One region of the Gemella sp. 20925_1_85 genome, then DNA from elsewhere that is predicted to be linked to it. Evidence: riboswitches for the same ligand, from Rfam matches in the RefSeq annotation. Region 1 holds a riboswitch; the other holds the start of a gene.

Region 1 (7,874 bases):
AAAATTGAAAAAGCAATTAGTAATATTAAACCAATTTCTACGCTTATTCATGAAGGAAAAACTCCAGAAGAAATTGCGAATATTATCTTTGGTGGAGAAGAAAACTACCGTATCTTACATAAAAATGACGTTGAGTTCAAATGTACATGTTCTAAAGAACGCTATGCTGATGCTTTAGTAACACTAGGTAAAGAAGAGTTAGAAGATATCGCTAAGCAAGAGACAACAGAATTAGTTTGTGCATTTTGTAAAGAAAAATATCATTTTTCTCAAAAAGAAATAACTGACTTATTAGAAAATTTAAAATAATATTATGAATAAAGAGCCTTAATGAATAACATTTCATTAGGCTCTTGAATTTTCAATGAAAGTTTGGTATCATAAATAAAATTACTCAAAGTTTATATAGGAGGAGTTATGGAATTACTAAGAGAAATGGTTATTACCGATGGTAAAGTTTATGATAATAATGTCCTTAAAGTTGATTCATTTTTAAACCATCAAATCGATGCTGGTTTAATGATGAAAATGGCAGAGTCTTTTTATGAGTATTTTAAAAAAGAGAAGATAACGAAGATTTTAACAATTGAGGCAAGCGGTATTGCACCAGCAATTATGGTTGCTAATTTATTTAAAGTGCCGATGGTATTTGCTAAAAAGAGTAAGCCATCTACTTTGAAAAATAATGATGTGTATACTGCCGAGGTTCATAGCTATACTAAAAATATAACTAATACTATAGTAGTTTCTGAAAAATTCATCAATAGAGATGATAAAGTTCTTATAGTCGATGATTTCCTTGCTAACGGGCAAGCTACATTAGGGCTTATGGAAATAGTGAAACAAGCTGGTGCCGAAACTGTCGGTGTTGGTATCCTAGTTGAGAAAAGTTTCCAAGATGGTAGAAAATTATTAGATGAAAGAAATGTAAATGTTTGTTCTTTATGTAGAATAGCTTCTCTTGAAAATAACGAAGTTAAATTTAATATATCAGATGACGAAAAATAAGAAAGGATTTTAATAAAATGTGGGAAAATAAATTTCAAAAAGAAGGTTTAACATTTGATGATGTACTTTTAGTACCAGCAAAAAGTGATATCTTACCTAAGAAGGTTGATTTAAAAGTTAGTTTAACGGAGAAAATCAAATTATCAGTACCTGTTATTTCTGCTGCAATGGATACAGTAACAGAACACAAAATGGCGATTGCAATGGCACGTGAAGGTGGTCTAGGTGTAATTCACAAAAATATGAGTATTGAAGAACAAGCTGAGCAAGTACGAAAAGTTAAACGTTCAGAAAGTGGAGTAATAACTGATCCTTTCTTCCTTACACCAGATAGCTTAGTATATGAAGCAGAAGAGTTAATGCAACAATACAGAATTTCAGGTGTACCTATTGTAAACAATGAAAAAGATATGAAAGTAGTAGGAATCATCACTAACCGTGATATGAGATTCTTAACTGATTTTGATATTAAAATTAGTGAAGTAATGACTAAAGAGCACCTTATTACTGCTCCAGAGAAAACTACTTTAGAAGAGGCTAGTGAAATCTTACGTAGCCACAAAATTGAGAAATTAATCTTAACTAATGAAGAAGGAAAATTAACAGGATTAATTACAATTAAAGATATTGAAAAATTAGCTAAATACCCTAACTCAGCAAAAGATGCTAAAGGACGTTTATTAGTAGCTGGATCTGTTGGGATTACAAACGATACAGTAGACCGTGTAGATGCTTTAGTAGCTGCTGGAGTAGATGCTATCGTAGTTGATACAGCTCACGGACACTCTAAAGGTGTATTAGATGCTGTTAAAACACTAAGAACTAACTATCCTAACCTAGATATTATCGCAGGTAATGTAGCAACTGGAGAAGCTGCTCGTGATTTATTCGAAGCAGGGGCAGATGTTGTTAAAGTTGGTATTGGACCAGGATCAATCTGTACTACTCGTGTAGTTGCAGGGGTAGGTGTACCACAAATAACTGCTATCTATGACTGTGCGACAGTAGCTCGTGAATTAGGAAAAACAATCATCGCTGATGGTGGAATTAAATATACTGGTGACGTAGTAAAAGCTATCGCAGCTGGAGGACATGCAGTAATGTTAGGTTCTATGCTTGCAGGTTGTGAAGAATCACCAGGTGAATTAGAGATTTTCCAAGGTAGAACATTTAAAGCATACCGTGGAATGGGATCAATTTCTGCAATGGAAAAAGGATCTAAAGACCGTTACTTCCAAGAAGACGGTAAAAAATTAGTTCCAGAAGGAATCGAAGGACGTACACCTTATAAAGGTGCTGTTTCTGAAACAATTTACCAAATTATTGGTGGATTACGTGCAGGTATGGGTTACACAGGGTCACGTGATTTACGTGTACTTCGTGAAAACTCACAATTTGTTCGCATGACAGGTGCAGGATTAATCGAATCTCACCCACACGACGTTCAAATCACAAAAGAAAGTCCAAACTACTCTAAATAATAAGAATAATAAAAAAGCTAGGATCTTGAAGTTCAAGTTCCTAGCTTTGTTTTATTTCTTAGATTTGTTTAGTTAAATCGATCATTTCAAGAAGACCTTGCGCGCAGTCGCTACCTTTGTTTCCTGCTTTTGATCCTGCTCTTTCAATAGCTTGATCGATGTCCTCAGTAGTTATAACACCGAACATAACAGGAATGTCGCTATTAAGACTAATGTGACCAACACCTTTTGCAACTTCGTTACAAACTAGGTCATAGTGACTAGTGCTTCCACGAATAACACTTCCTAATGTAATAACGCCATCGTATTTATTTGTAGCTACTAATTTTTTAGTGATAAATGGAATTTCGAATGCTCCTGGAACCCAGTAAACATCGATGTTTTCTTCTTTTACTTCGTTTCTAATTAGTGTATCCTTAGCTCCACCTAATAATTTAGACGTAATAAATTCGTTGAAACGAGCTACTACGATTGCTACTTTAATATCTTTACCTATAAATTTTCCTTCAAATGTTGTCATAATAATATTCTCCTTAAATGTCTAAAAAGTGATTAAATTTAATTTTTTTTGTTTGTAAATAGTGTTTGTTTTCTTTTTGTGGTTTTATATTTATTGGAACACGGTCTACCACATTAATTCCTAGAGAGCTTAGTTGCTCTACTTTATCAGGATTATTAGTTAGAAGTTTTACTGATTTAATTCCTAAATAGTCTAGTATATCTACGGCTATAGTATAGTCTCTTTCATCGGGAGCAAATCCTAGTTGAACATTAGCTTCGTAAGTATCAACGCCTTGTTCTTGTAGTTGATAGGCAAGAAGTTTATTTCTTAATCCTATTCCTCGTCCTTCTTGTCGTAGATAAAGAACTGCTCCGCGACCTAAGTCTGAAATTTTTTGTAGAGCTGCGTGTAGTTGTTCCCCACAGTCACATCTGTGTGAAGTGAAGACATCTCCAGTTAAGCACTCTGAGTGAACTCGTATTAATAAAGGTTCTTTAGAAGTCAAATCACCTTTGCTAATGATTAAATGTTCTTTATTAAATTCGTCTTCGAATAGCTGTAAATCAAAATCACCAAATTCTGTAGGTAATTTTACTTTGACACTATCTTCAAATGACAAAAAACGTGTTAGTTCATCCAAATCAACAACCGTTAAATTCCATTTTTTAGCGAATTCATATAAGTCATCTCTTCTAGCCATAGTGCCATCTTCATTCATAATTTCACAGATGTATGTGGCTTCTGTACTATTAGCTAACCTTGCTAAGTCTAAACTTGCTTCTGTGTGACCGCGACGAACCTTGATTCCACCGTCACGACCGATAAGTGGGAACATATGTCCGGGTCTATTGAAATCGTCAGGTCTAGAATTAGGATTTGCTAATTCTTTTATAGTTTTCGCTCTTTCGAAAGCTGAGATTCCTGTAGTTGATGTTTTGTGGTCAACGCTAACAGTGAATGCAGTCTCGTGTGGATCTGTATTTTTATCTAACATAGAGTGCAGATTTAATCTTTTAGCTATTTCAGTTGAAACTGGTGCGCAAATTAAACCACGTGCATGTTTTGCCATAAAATTAACAGTTTCACCAGTAACAAGTTCAGCTAGTCCTACTAAATCTCCTTCAGCCTCTCTGTCATCATCATCGATAAGAACGATTAATTTTCCAGCTTTTAAATCTTCTATTGCTTGTCTTACGTTATTAATCATTAAACTTTCCTCCAAATAGTTTTAATTGAGCTTTTATGTATTTTGCTAATATATCTGTTTCTATATTTACACTATCGCCAATTTTTAATTTTTCTAAATTTGTATGTTTAGCTGTATGTGGAATTAGCGATACCGTAAATTTGTTATTATCACAAGTTACTACTGTTAAACTTATCCCATTAATTGTAATAGATCCTTGGTTAATAATTTCACCTTGGAATTTACTAGGATAAGAGAAAGTAAGTAGGATGGCATTTTCGTCTTTTTGTCTAGCTGCTAATTGTGCTAAACCATCACTATGTCCAGAAACAATATGACCTTCGAATCTATCTGAATGCCCCATTGCAGGTTCTAAGTTGACAGCGTCATTTATTTTCAAATCTTTAAATGTCGTTCTTTTATAAGTCTCTGGCATAATATCTACAGTAAATTGTGATGAGCTTTTTTGAACACATGTTAGACATACGCCGTTTACCGCCATACTATCACCAATTTTGTATGTTTCTAGTAAATTCTTACTCGCTTGAATAGTCAGTTTTATACTGTGGCTAGATTTAATAATTTTTACTATTTTACCTTGTTCTTTTATTAATCCTGTAAACATTGAGATACTCTCCTTCCTGAGATACGTATATCTTCGCCAAGTTTAGTAATTTTAGTATCATGAAGTTTTATTTTTTCATTTGTTATTCTACTACTAGTGAATGACGAAGTGTTGTTTCCACCTAAAAGAATAGGGGAGATATAAGTTATGACTTCATCCCAATACCCACTAGCTAAGAATTGATCGTGAATGTTAGGCCCACCTTCAACATAAACCGATTGAATACCGAGTTTCGCAATTTCTGATAAAATTTCTTTTATGCTGAAATCATTAGGTGTGATAAGAGTCACATGTGAAGGTAAGTTTTCGTGTTTAACCTTTGTGAAAACTATAACTTCAGATGAACTGTTGTTAAATAAGTTAAGATTACTTTGTTCAAAGATAGAACCTTCAGCATCTAGGACAATTCTTTTTGGTGGGAAAAGAGATGTATTAGCACCAAGTAATGTTGGATTATCTATTAATACCGTTTTGGCACCTACGAGAATTGCTTGATAATTATCTCTTTCATTTCTGACAAAATCATAAACTTCTTTACCGGTAATCTGTGTTCTTTCATCGGTAAAGGCTAGTTTTCCATCGAGACTAGTGGCTTGTTTTAAAACTACATAAGGTCTATTTTCAGTATGGAATAGATTATAAGCGTAATTTAAGTTATAAGCTTCTTTTTCAAGAACACCAGTTATTACCTCGATACCATTGTCTTGCAAGTATTTGATACCTTTTCCACTAACGATAGGATTAGGATCTAATTGAGCAACAATTACTTTAGAGATACCCATTTCTACGATAGCATTTGTACAAGGTGGTTGTTTACCTTTATGATTACAAGGTTCTAAAGTAACGTAAAGTGTTGAATTAAATAATTTTTCAGGAGTTTTGCAAGTAGAAATTGCATTTTTTTCAGCATGTTCACAGCTGTATCGAAGGTGTGAACCTCTTGCGATAATTTCATTATCTTTTACAATAACTGCTCCAACCATTGGATTAGTATGTGTATACTTAGCGCCACGCTTGGCTTCAAGTAGAGCAAGATTCATAAAATATTCATGCATATTATCAACTCCTTTCTAAAAATAAAAATCCCAATTACATTTGAATTTCAAATTTAATCGGGATTGATGGTTAGTTTTATATTCGATTAATAGACCTTAGTACTCTTAGATGCACCATAGGCTATAAAAATATTCTCGATAAAGCATTAGGTATTTTTATCCTAATACTACTAATTTCTTCTCCCATCCAGACTTTACTGTCGGTTCTGGAATCTCACCAGATCAGCTTGCGCTCACGGACTTCTAGTAAACTAGTCACCGCCGGTTGGGACTTTCACCCGACCCCGAAGAAATATTTAATTCATGACTTAATATTAACACTAATGAAAACGGTTGTCAATGATAAAAAATAAAAACTATCACAAAATATGAAATATACAATGTGATAGTTTTATTTAATTTATTATAAGAATTGTGCTAAACAAACGATAAGGATAATAATTGGAAGTACATATCTTAGTAAGAATAACCATACTTTGAATAATACTAGGCTAGATTTTTTATTTTCGTCGATGTGTAATTGTTCTAAAGCTACTTTTTTATCAAGTACATATCCTGTGAATATTGATAAAGCTAGACAACCAAGTGGCATTAGAATATTAGATACTAAGAAATCCATTAAATCGAAAACTGTTTTTCCAAATATTAATGTATTAGATAATGAACCGTAAGATAGAGCAGAAGGAATTCCAACGATGAAAGTCAAGATTCCAATAATCACACTGAATTTAGTACGGTTAGTATTTCTTTGATTAGTAATGTTTCCTACATTGATTTCTAACATAACTACTGATGAAGTAATAGTAGCGAATAGGAATAATATTAAGAATAAGATATAGAAAATTTTACCAAATGCCATGTTATTGAATAATTGAGGTAGTACGATGAATAATAAACTTGGTCCACCTTCAGATTCCATACCGAATGAACTCATCGCAGGGAAGATTGCAAGACCAGCCATTACTGAAACAGCGATGTTCATTAATACAACTGAGATACCAGATTGAACAAGATTAGTTCTTCTATCAAGGTAAGAAGCATATGTAAGCATAGCTGTAACCCCGATTGATAGAGCGAAGAATGATTGTCCTAGTGCGAATAAAATACCAGAACTAGTGATTTTAGTGAAATCTGGTTTTAAGAAATAAGTAACCCCGCTCATCGCATTAGGTAATGTTAATGATCTAGCGATAATTACTAGGAAGATAATGAATAATAGTGGCATCATAATTTTTGATGCTTTTTCAATACCTTTTTGAACCCCGCGAGATACAATATAAATATTTAATAAGATGAATAGTGCTTGAGCTCCTAATGCGATCCAAGTGTTAGAAATAATACTAGTGAAAAGTGCTGCATGATCAGTAGTAGCGTGGATGCCAAGTGCATCCGCGATTGAAATACCAAGATATACTAAAATCCATCCACCGATAACACTGTAGAATGATAGTAAGATAAATAGGGCGAATCCACCGATATAACCAATAACATTGTATTTTTTATTTTTTCCTAATTTACCAAAAGTTCTAATCGCTGATACTCCCGCACCACGACCTAGTACGAATTCAGCAAGAAGAAGCGGTAATCCAATTAATAATGTAAAGATAAGGAAGACAAGTAAGAATCCACCTCCACCATTAGCTGCGGTCATATACGGGAACTTCCACACTGCACCTAGTCCTATTGCAGAACCAGCAGAAGCAAGTATGAATCCTATTTTAGAACTCCATTTTGAATTATCTGACATAAATTTTTCCTCCTAAATTTGATTTAAAAAATAAGTAAAAGCTATTTAGAAAATACTAAATAGCTTTTTTAGAAATATATATTATTATACTCAAAGACCATTTAGTATTTTTACCAATGGCCGAAAAACAAACTTAACTAGCCATTGTAGACATCGTTGCACTTATATCTACAATGCTATGAGATATAAGTGCTGCTAAAATGGCACGAAAAAGTATTCTCTTTTACTAGTTAAAATTGTGTTTTTCATAATTGAGTAGCTCCTTTTTGT
Region 2 (7,874 bases), on a different contig from region 1:
CTATTTCCTGCATCTAACCATGCGGCAATTCCGCCCGGAAATCTATAGACATTTTTATAGCCAGCTTCTTTTGCTAAGACTGCTCCAACATGGCTTCTTTCACAAGCTACAAAACCACAGTATATAACGATTTTTTTATCTTTGTTATCCCCTAGAGTTTTTAAAAATGCTTCTTTTTCTTCTGGTTTTAAATCCTTCATTTCTTTTGGAAGACCAGCGTTAACAGCACCTTTGATTTTTGTTTTTTCAAATCGATCCGCAGGAATTGTATCAACTAGAATCATATCCTCTTTATTATCTATAGATTTTTTCAATTCATCTGCGCTGATTAGATTGTAATCCCCTGTTTTTGTTGCTTTAACTAGTTTTATAGCTGCCTTTTCTACTTCATTTTCTTTTCCGTCTTTTGCAGAACGATTAAGTCCGTCTCCGTTACTACAACCTACTAAGGAAACTGAAAGTAATATGCTAGATAAAGCTAGTGTAATTTTATTTTTTTTCATAAAGTCAGCCCTCCTTTAACTTTCACTTTTATTATAACATAAAAAATCACATATATAAACAAAATATATAATAAAATTTATTAACCTTAAAAATTATAATAATGTTGATTAACGTTGATTTTAATATGTAAACTAAAAATTATATGATATATTATATAATTTTTAATAAAAAATTAATAAGTTTATTAATTAAAATCTCAGTTAAATATCAAAGTAATTTTTTATATTTTTTATGTAAAAAATAAGACTCTAATGCATTATTCATTAGAGTCTGTTGCTTATTGATATTTATTTTTTATTAAGGATAGTTAAGATTGATTTGAGTATTTTTAAAACAACTTTATCTTTTTTATTAGCTAATGATTTTGTAATAGAATTAGATGTTTTAGTATTTTTTTCATTTTCTTTATTAGCTAGCATCTTTTTAACAAAATCTGGCATTTCTAACTTTTCGTCATCCTTTTTATTAGCTAACATTTTCTTAACGAAGTCCGGCATTTCAGGCTTTTCACCATCTTTTTTATTAGCTAACATTGCTTTAACGAAGTCCGGCATTTCAGGCTTTTCACCATCTTTTTTATTAGCTAACATTGCTTTAACGAAGTCTGGCATTTCTCCTTTTGGTTTATCCATTTCATTAAATGTTGTTTTCTCTGGATTATGCGAAATAAATGGATTGTTTTTGTTAGCTTCAATCGTTGACACAAGAGCATCGATTAAACGAGAATCGTAGTTCGGCATAGGTGGTCTATGATAAGCTACTCCAAACTCCTCACAAAGTTCTCGACATTCGACATCGTTATCGAAAAGAACTTCGATATGCTCGCTTATAAAGCTAAGTGGAACAAATATATAATGCTTAGGATGTTCTTCTTGCCCTCTTAAGTACTCAAGAACATCAGGCTTAATCCATGGCATCCCAATATCACTTTCACTTTGCCAAGTATTCGTATAGTTTTCTTTTTCAAGACCTATTTTATCGGCTATAAGTTTTGTCATATCAAAGATTTGATTTACGTATGGATCATTATATTTTAGTGCTATTTCAGGTACGCTGTGCGCAGAGAAAACTACTTTGTAGCTGTCTTCTTTTATTTCTTCAGTAATAATTTTTTTAATTTCATCTGCCCAGAATTCAATTAACTTCTCTTCTTTGTACCAAGATTTTATTATATTGAATTTAATTTTATTACTCTTAATAAATCTTTCGTAACCCATAATAGAATAGAATGAATAATGTGGTTCAAGAATTAAACAAATACATTCTTCTATACCATCATCTTCCATTTTTGAAATTATATCAGGGATATAAGGTGAAGAAAATTTATTGGCAAAGTATACTTTATATTCATCTTTTACAGATTCCCTTAAAAGTTCAACTTCTTTAAGTGTTATCTCTTGAAGGGGAGAGCCATCAATGCGAAGATAATTTTTTAAAAGTAGATTGATCTCTTCGTCATTAGGACGCACTCCTCTTCTGATATTTGTGAAAAATTTTGCTATACCTTCGAATGTATATTCTTCAGGTGTTCCATATGTCATTACTAAAATAGCTTTACTCATTTTATAACCTCTCAAAATAATGTAGTCAACTATATTATAACACTTTTTGTACTAAAACACACTAGTAATTATTCTATTACAGAAAAATATTGCAGATTACGAATACATTCCCTATAAATTAAGGTTTAAATCGATGTTTTATTTTATTATAACTGTGTCAAAAATATGATATTACTATAATATTAAACTAGAATTGAAAAAAACTATTGAAAAAATAGCTAAAAAGTTATAATATAAAAGTTAACTAAAAAGTTTACTAATAAGGGAGTTTAAGAATCTCCAATTGGTTGAAGAAAAAGGAGGAAGAGTTAAATGAAAAAGAAAATATTCGGAGCGATAACTTTTATTGCGGCGATTGGTGGCGTTATTTATATGAAAAATAATCCTAAATATAAAGAGATTGTTAGAGTCGTGAAAACTGCTGATGCACGTGGTTTTTACGAAAAAATAATTTTAGAAAAAGATAAACTTGCATTCACAGCAAAAGCGAAAATTAAAGATTATAAGATTGATTATGAGAGTATTAGAAATGTCGGAGAGAAAATTTATGCACGTCTAATAGTGAATAATGACGAGAAGTTAAATATCGATACAGTTATTAATGAAAAAGATACAAATGTAGAAGAAGTATCGCACTCAGAAAAACTGGATGAATTATTGAATAAATAGCGATCAAGAGGGGGAGAAAATGATTTTTTAAAATTTTCTGATTCATTAACCTGTATTTTCTTGAATAATTATGTTAAATATTTCCTAGGAAATTTATAAAAAAGGAATCCTCCGTTACAGTAAGGTGATGTAATGGAGGATTTTTCATGGTTAAATTAATTAGTATCTAATATTATTATGCAAAACGGCTACGAATACTAGTTGGTATTGATTTGTAAATACTCTTAGTAACGAAGAATAAGAATGTTACTAAAGCACCTTTAAGTAGGTTGAATGGTATAATACCAGCCGTTACGATTGTTTTTACGTTAGTCACGATGTCAGCTAGATTCATAATATATCCATATGCTGGAAGTAATACGAAGTAGTTAAGTAGTGACATAAATACTGTTATTGCTAGTGTTCCTAAGATTCCACCAATAATAGTCTTAGCAGTACCTTTTTTATAGAAAAGAATGATGATACTGATAAAAGTGAATTCTACTACGATATTAGCGATTGATCCGATTGGTTCATGTGATAATAAAGCGAAGTGTAGGAAGTTTTTTAAGAATGACACTAAAAGTGCATCTTTATATCCTAATAATAACAACGTCATGAATAGCGGAATGAACGTAAAATCAAATTTTAGAAATGGTGGCAAGAATGGCACAGCAAAACTAAAAAAAGATAGAAGTAGAGCAATAACTGCAAGCATACCACTCAAAACAAGTGAGTGAACATTTTTTTTATACATTTAAAACCTCTTTCCTATCTTCATAGGCAATAAAATAGCCGCAATACTATTCTTAAAAAGGTGAATTCTAAATCTACGTTAGATATAAAAAACACCACTTTAAAAATTTTAAAGCGGGACTGAAAGGTATGAAAAATAAGCGTTACACAATGAAGTACAGCAAATATACATACGTAATGTACTGCATGTGTAAGTTTATTTATTCTATATCTTCTATCATCCAGACTGTACTGTCGGTTTTGGAATTTCACCAAATCAGCTTTCGCTCGCGGACTTTGACCGCCGGTCGGGAATTTCACCCTGCCCCGAAGATAATTAAATTTATTATTTATACGTTTATTATAAACTGAAGTCTCTAGGTTGTAAAGAGAAAAGGCTTAACTTTTTAAAAAATTGATGGAAGTAACTCTGTTTAATAGAGCTACTCCCATCAATTATAATATTTTAATTATTATTCTACTGTTACTGATTTAGCTAAGTTACGTGGTTTATCCACATCTAGTCCTTTAGTGTAAGCTGCGTAGTATGCGAATAATTGAGTAACTACGATACTTGCGATTGGAGCAAGATCTTCGTTTACGTTAGGGATTGCATAGTCACCTTTACGAGCTAGTTTTTCTAATGTAATGATTAGAGTATTAGCACCACGGCTAGCTACTTCACTTACGTTACTACGTGTATTTAAGTCTAGTTTAGCGCTTGTGATAAGAGCTACTACAGGTGTTCTTTCTTCGATAAGGGCGATTGTACCGTGTTTTAATTCTCCTCCGGCAAATCCTTCTGTTTGGATGTAAGAAACTTCTTTAAGTTTTAAAGCTGCTTCACATGCACTATAGTAGTCGATTCCACGCCCGATATAGAATGCGTTGCGCTCTGTAAATAAGTTTTTAGCTAAGTCTTTGATAGTTTTTGTATCATCTAAGATTGATTCGATTGCAGAAGTAATTACTGATAATTCTTGCTCGATATCAAATTTAGGTTGTTTAGAAAGTTGTTTAGCTACCTCGTAAGCAAGTATGCTTAGTGTTGCGATTTGAGCAGTATATGCTTTAGTAGATGCAACTGCAATTTCAACACCTGCATGAAGTAATAATGTATAATCACATTCACGAGATAGAGTTGAAGCATCAACGTTAGTAAGTACTAAGAATTTGTAATCTGCATTTACACTACGTAATTTTGTAAGTACTGCACGAAGGTCAGCTGTTTCTCCTGATTGAGAAAGGAAGATGAACATCGGTTTTTTAGATAATAATGGTACATTGTAAGCAAATTCTGATGCTAAGTGTACTTCTGTAGGAATACCAGCCCATTTTTCGAAGTAGTTTCTTCCTACTAGACCAGCGTTGTAACTTGTACCACATCCGATGATGTATAATCTATCAGCATCTTTTACGTTGTTGATAATTTCGCTATCAATATTAACATCATGTCCATCGAAGTAGTGAGAGATGATGTTACGCATAGCTCCTACTTGTTCATGAATTTCTTTAATCATGTAATGCTCGTGGATACCTTTATCGATTTCTCCAGCATTTAAGTTAGTTGAGAAATTTTCACGCTCTACAACATTACCTTCTTTATCTTCGATAGTTACGCTATCTTTTTTTACGATAACAAACTCACCATCGTTGATTTCTAAGAAGTTGTTAGTGTACTTAATCATTGCTAAAGCATCACTACCAACATAGTTTTTATTTTCTTCTCCTAGTCCGATAAGAAGTGGGCTTTTATTTTTTGCTACATATAATGTGTCTTTATCTTCTGTATCGATTAAACAAAGTGCATAAGAACCTTGAAGTTTTGATACAGCTTTTTTGAAAGCTTCTTTAGTGTCAAGACCGCGGTCGCTATAAACTTGTACTAATTGAACGATAACTTCAGTATCAGTTTCAGAAACAAGTTCTACACCTTTGAAAAATCTTTCTTTAAGTTCTTGGAAGTTTTCGATAACTCCATTGTGAACTAAAATAAAACGTTTGTTGAAGCTTTGGTGAGGGTGAGAGTTAGTTGTGTTAACTCCACCGTGAGTAGCCCAACGTGTATGACCAATACCTAATTCTAGGTGAAGTCCTTCAGGGATTAGGGCTTCTAGATTTTTAATACGACCTACAGACTTAGTAACGCTAGCTTCTCCATTAACAACACCAGCAATACCAGCTGAGTCGTATCCACGATACTCAAGGCTGCTAAGTCCATCGATTAAAAATTTAACTCCATTTGCTTCTCCAACAAATCCTACAATTCCACACATATTAAAAATTCCTCGCTTTTTTCTTTAATTTATTTCTATAGAAAGTACTATAAAGTTTTTATACCTATGCTCAAAAATATTATACTTCTTGGAGTTTATTATACTTAATCAAGTTTATGTAAACCTTAAAAGAAGACATAATGAGCCTGTAGAGAGGGGATAATGATTTTGAAGGGTTTTAAAATTTAACATTGCGTTCCTTAACTACTGCATACGCTGTGGGAGCGACTCAAAAATCGTGATTTCGAAGAAATTGATTTTGTCGAGTCGCCCCCGCACAGTTTATTAGATTTCAAAAGAGCTTTTTTGCGATTTTTGAAATCAATAAACCACTGCGTCTAGGTATGACTTAACATACTTTGTGAAATATTTTATTTTTATACACTTTAATATTTCGTCGTCACTGTGTTCCTAAAGATACAAAGGTACACCCCAGCAGTGGCAACTAAAGTTTTTAGCGTCATTCTTCCTTAAAAACTAAGTTGCTGTTGCATACGCTGCACCTAACTATTTCGTCGTCTCTTCGTTCCTAGAAATAGTAAAGTGCACCCCATTGTACATTATCTAACGAAACTCTCTGGTTCCGAAAAAGCATCCGCCGAATTTTCGATAACTTTTTTCCTCGTCAACTAAATTCAATTTAACCTTTAGAACTTAGTTCGGGCGCTATAATTATAAGTTCAAATTACCTCCTGATATTTTAATCGTACATATTATTATACTAGATGAAAAGAGCATTGTAAACTGAAAGGATATATTTACATAAACTCAAATATAAAAATAAAGTATCTAAAAATTTAACCTTAATTTTTAAATTGTAGAAATACAAAATTGATTAATAAAAAACCTACTTACTTTTTGAGTAAGTAGGTAATATTATTATTGTGATTTTTGAGTATCAGCAGCTACCTCTTTAGCATTTTTTACTTCATCAGGTAGTTTGATTTCTTTAACGTTGTTTACGTTAGAGTATTGAATGTTTTGTTTGATTTTCATTGTTGTTGGAGTTGATGTGTTTTTAGTAGCAAGCTCCATGTTTACTTCGTTAGTTACAGGTGTGTAATCTTTAGTAACAACAAGTTTGATTGTAACGTTTTTGAAATCAACGTTGTTGAATGCACTAGCATTTACTTCGTTTCCAGAAGATGCGTTTGCAACAGCAACCATAAGATCTTTAAATTGGTCTCCACTTCCTGTGTATGTTAGAACGTAGTTTCCGTTTTCTTCAGTTTTCTTGAAGTCTTTAGCAATTTTTTTGTAGAATTCTAAGATTTGTTCTGAGTTTGCAATTTTTTTAAGGTTTTCGAATTGAGCAGTAATACTGCTGCTTGAGCTTTTAACCCACTCATCTTGTCCTGTTGATTTTGCATAAGCAGTTCCATCTTTAATGTATAATTCTAGTGTTTGGCTTTGACCTTGAGCTTTCACATCAGTAGTAGCTTTAATTGCTAGAGGATCGATAATTAATGATCCTGATACAGTATTTTCAACTGTTTGAGTTTGCTCACCAACTAAAATTTCAGAACTGTTAGTTGCTACGAAATCTGTACTTTTTATGTTTTTAGATGATTCTACTGATTTATTAACGATTTGTTCTGTAGAAGCCCCCATGCCACAAGCAGCAAGAGTAACTGAAAGAATAACCGTTGCGATAAGCAATAGATATTTTTTTAATGATTTTGTCATGTCGCTCTCCTTAATGTTAATGAAAATAGATTAGTTGAGTATAAAAAATCTATTTTAATAAATTTATTTTTATAGAAATATTCTATCATATTATAGCTTATATTACTACATTATAGGTTCATTTTTTAGATATCTGTAATAAATAATATAGGTTATAAATAAGAAGGATATTTTTATCTAATATTTTTTATGAAAATAATAAAAAATCTATTGACTTATATCAATGATGGATATATAATTATATCAAAGATGGATATATCAATAATGGATATAGATGAAGAATATCTCTAATTAAGTTAGGAGGGATAAAATGGCAAAGGTAAGCCCTTATGAGACGGGCGAATTAACGGATAGTATATTTTTTACGCTTCTAGTTTTAACAGAACCTATCCATGGATACTTGATAATGCAAAAGGTGGCAGAAATCACAGATAATAAAATTATTATCGGACCTGCGACAATG

Evidence for each region. Region 1 has a riboswitch for FMN ahead of ribD (bifunctional diaminohydroxyphosphoribosylaminopyrimidine deaminase/5-amino-6-(5-phosphoribosylamino)uracil reductase RibD). Riboswitches for the same ligand answer to the same signal wherever they lie in the genome.
Region 2: another riboswitch for FMN. It lies ahead of O3884_RS04535 (ECF transporter S component); the one in region 1 lies ahead of ribD (bifunctional diaminohydroxyphosphoribosylaminopyrimidine deaminase/5-amino-6-(5-phosphoribosylamino)uracil reductase RibD).

The regions. Positions count from the first base shown of each region.
Region 1 is NZ_JAPWCC010000012.1:23,675-31,548, reverse strand. Features, by position in the region: gene hslO (Hsp33 family molecular chaperone HslO) at 1-309, shown strand, start outside; gene O3884_RS05070 (xanthine phosphoribosyltransferase) at 418-1,008, shown strand; gene guaB (IMP dehydrogenase) at 1,026-2,489, shown strand; gene ribH (6,7-dimethyl-8-ribityllumazine synthase) at 2,548-3,009, opposite strand; gene ribA (GTP cyclohydrolase II) at 3,023-4,198, opposite strand; gene O3884_RS05050 (riboflavin synthase) at 4,191-4,802, opposite strand; gene ribD (bifunctional diaminohydroxyphosphoribosylaminopyrimidine deaminase/5-amino-6-(5-phosphoribosylamino)uracil reductase RibD) at 4,787-5,857, opposite strand; FMN riboswitch at 6,029-6,153, opposite strand; gene O3884_RS05040 (sodium-dependent transporter) at 6,261-7,604, opposite strand.
Region 2 is NZ_JAPWCC010000009.1:40,691-48,564, reverse strand. Features, by position in the region: gene O3884_RS04550 (rhodanese-like domain-containing protein) at 1-503, opposite strand, end outside; gene hemH (ferrochelatase) at 792-2,066, opposite strand; gene O3884_RS04540 (DUF1310 family protein) at 2,379-2,735, shown strand; gene O3884_RS04535 (ECF transporter S component) at 2,911-3,471, opposite strand; FMN riboswitch at 3,676-3,788, opposite strand; gene glmS (glutamine--fructose-6-phosphate transaminase (isomerizing)) at 3,923-5,725, opposite strand; gene O3884_RS04525 (DUF6612 family protein) at 6,605-7,411, opposite strand; gene O3884_RS04520 (PadR family transcriptional regulator) at 7,722-7,874, shown strand, end outside.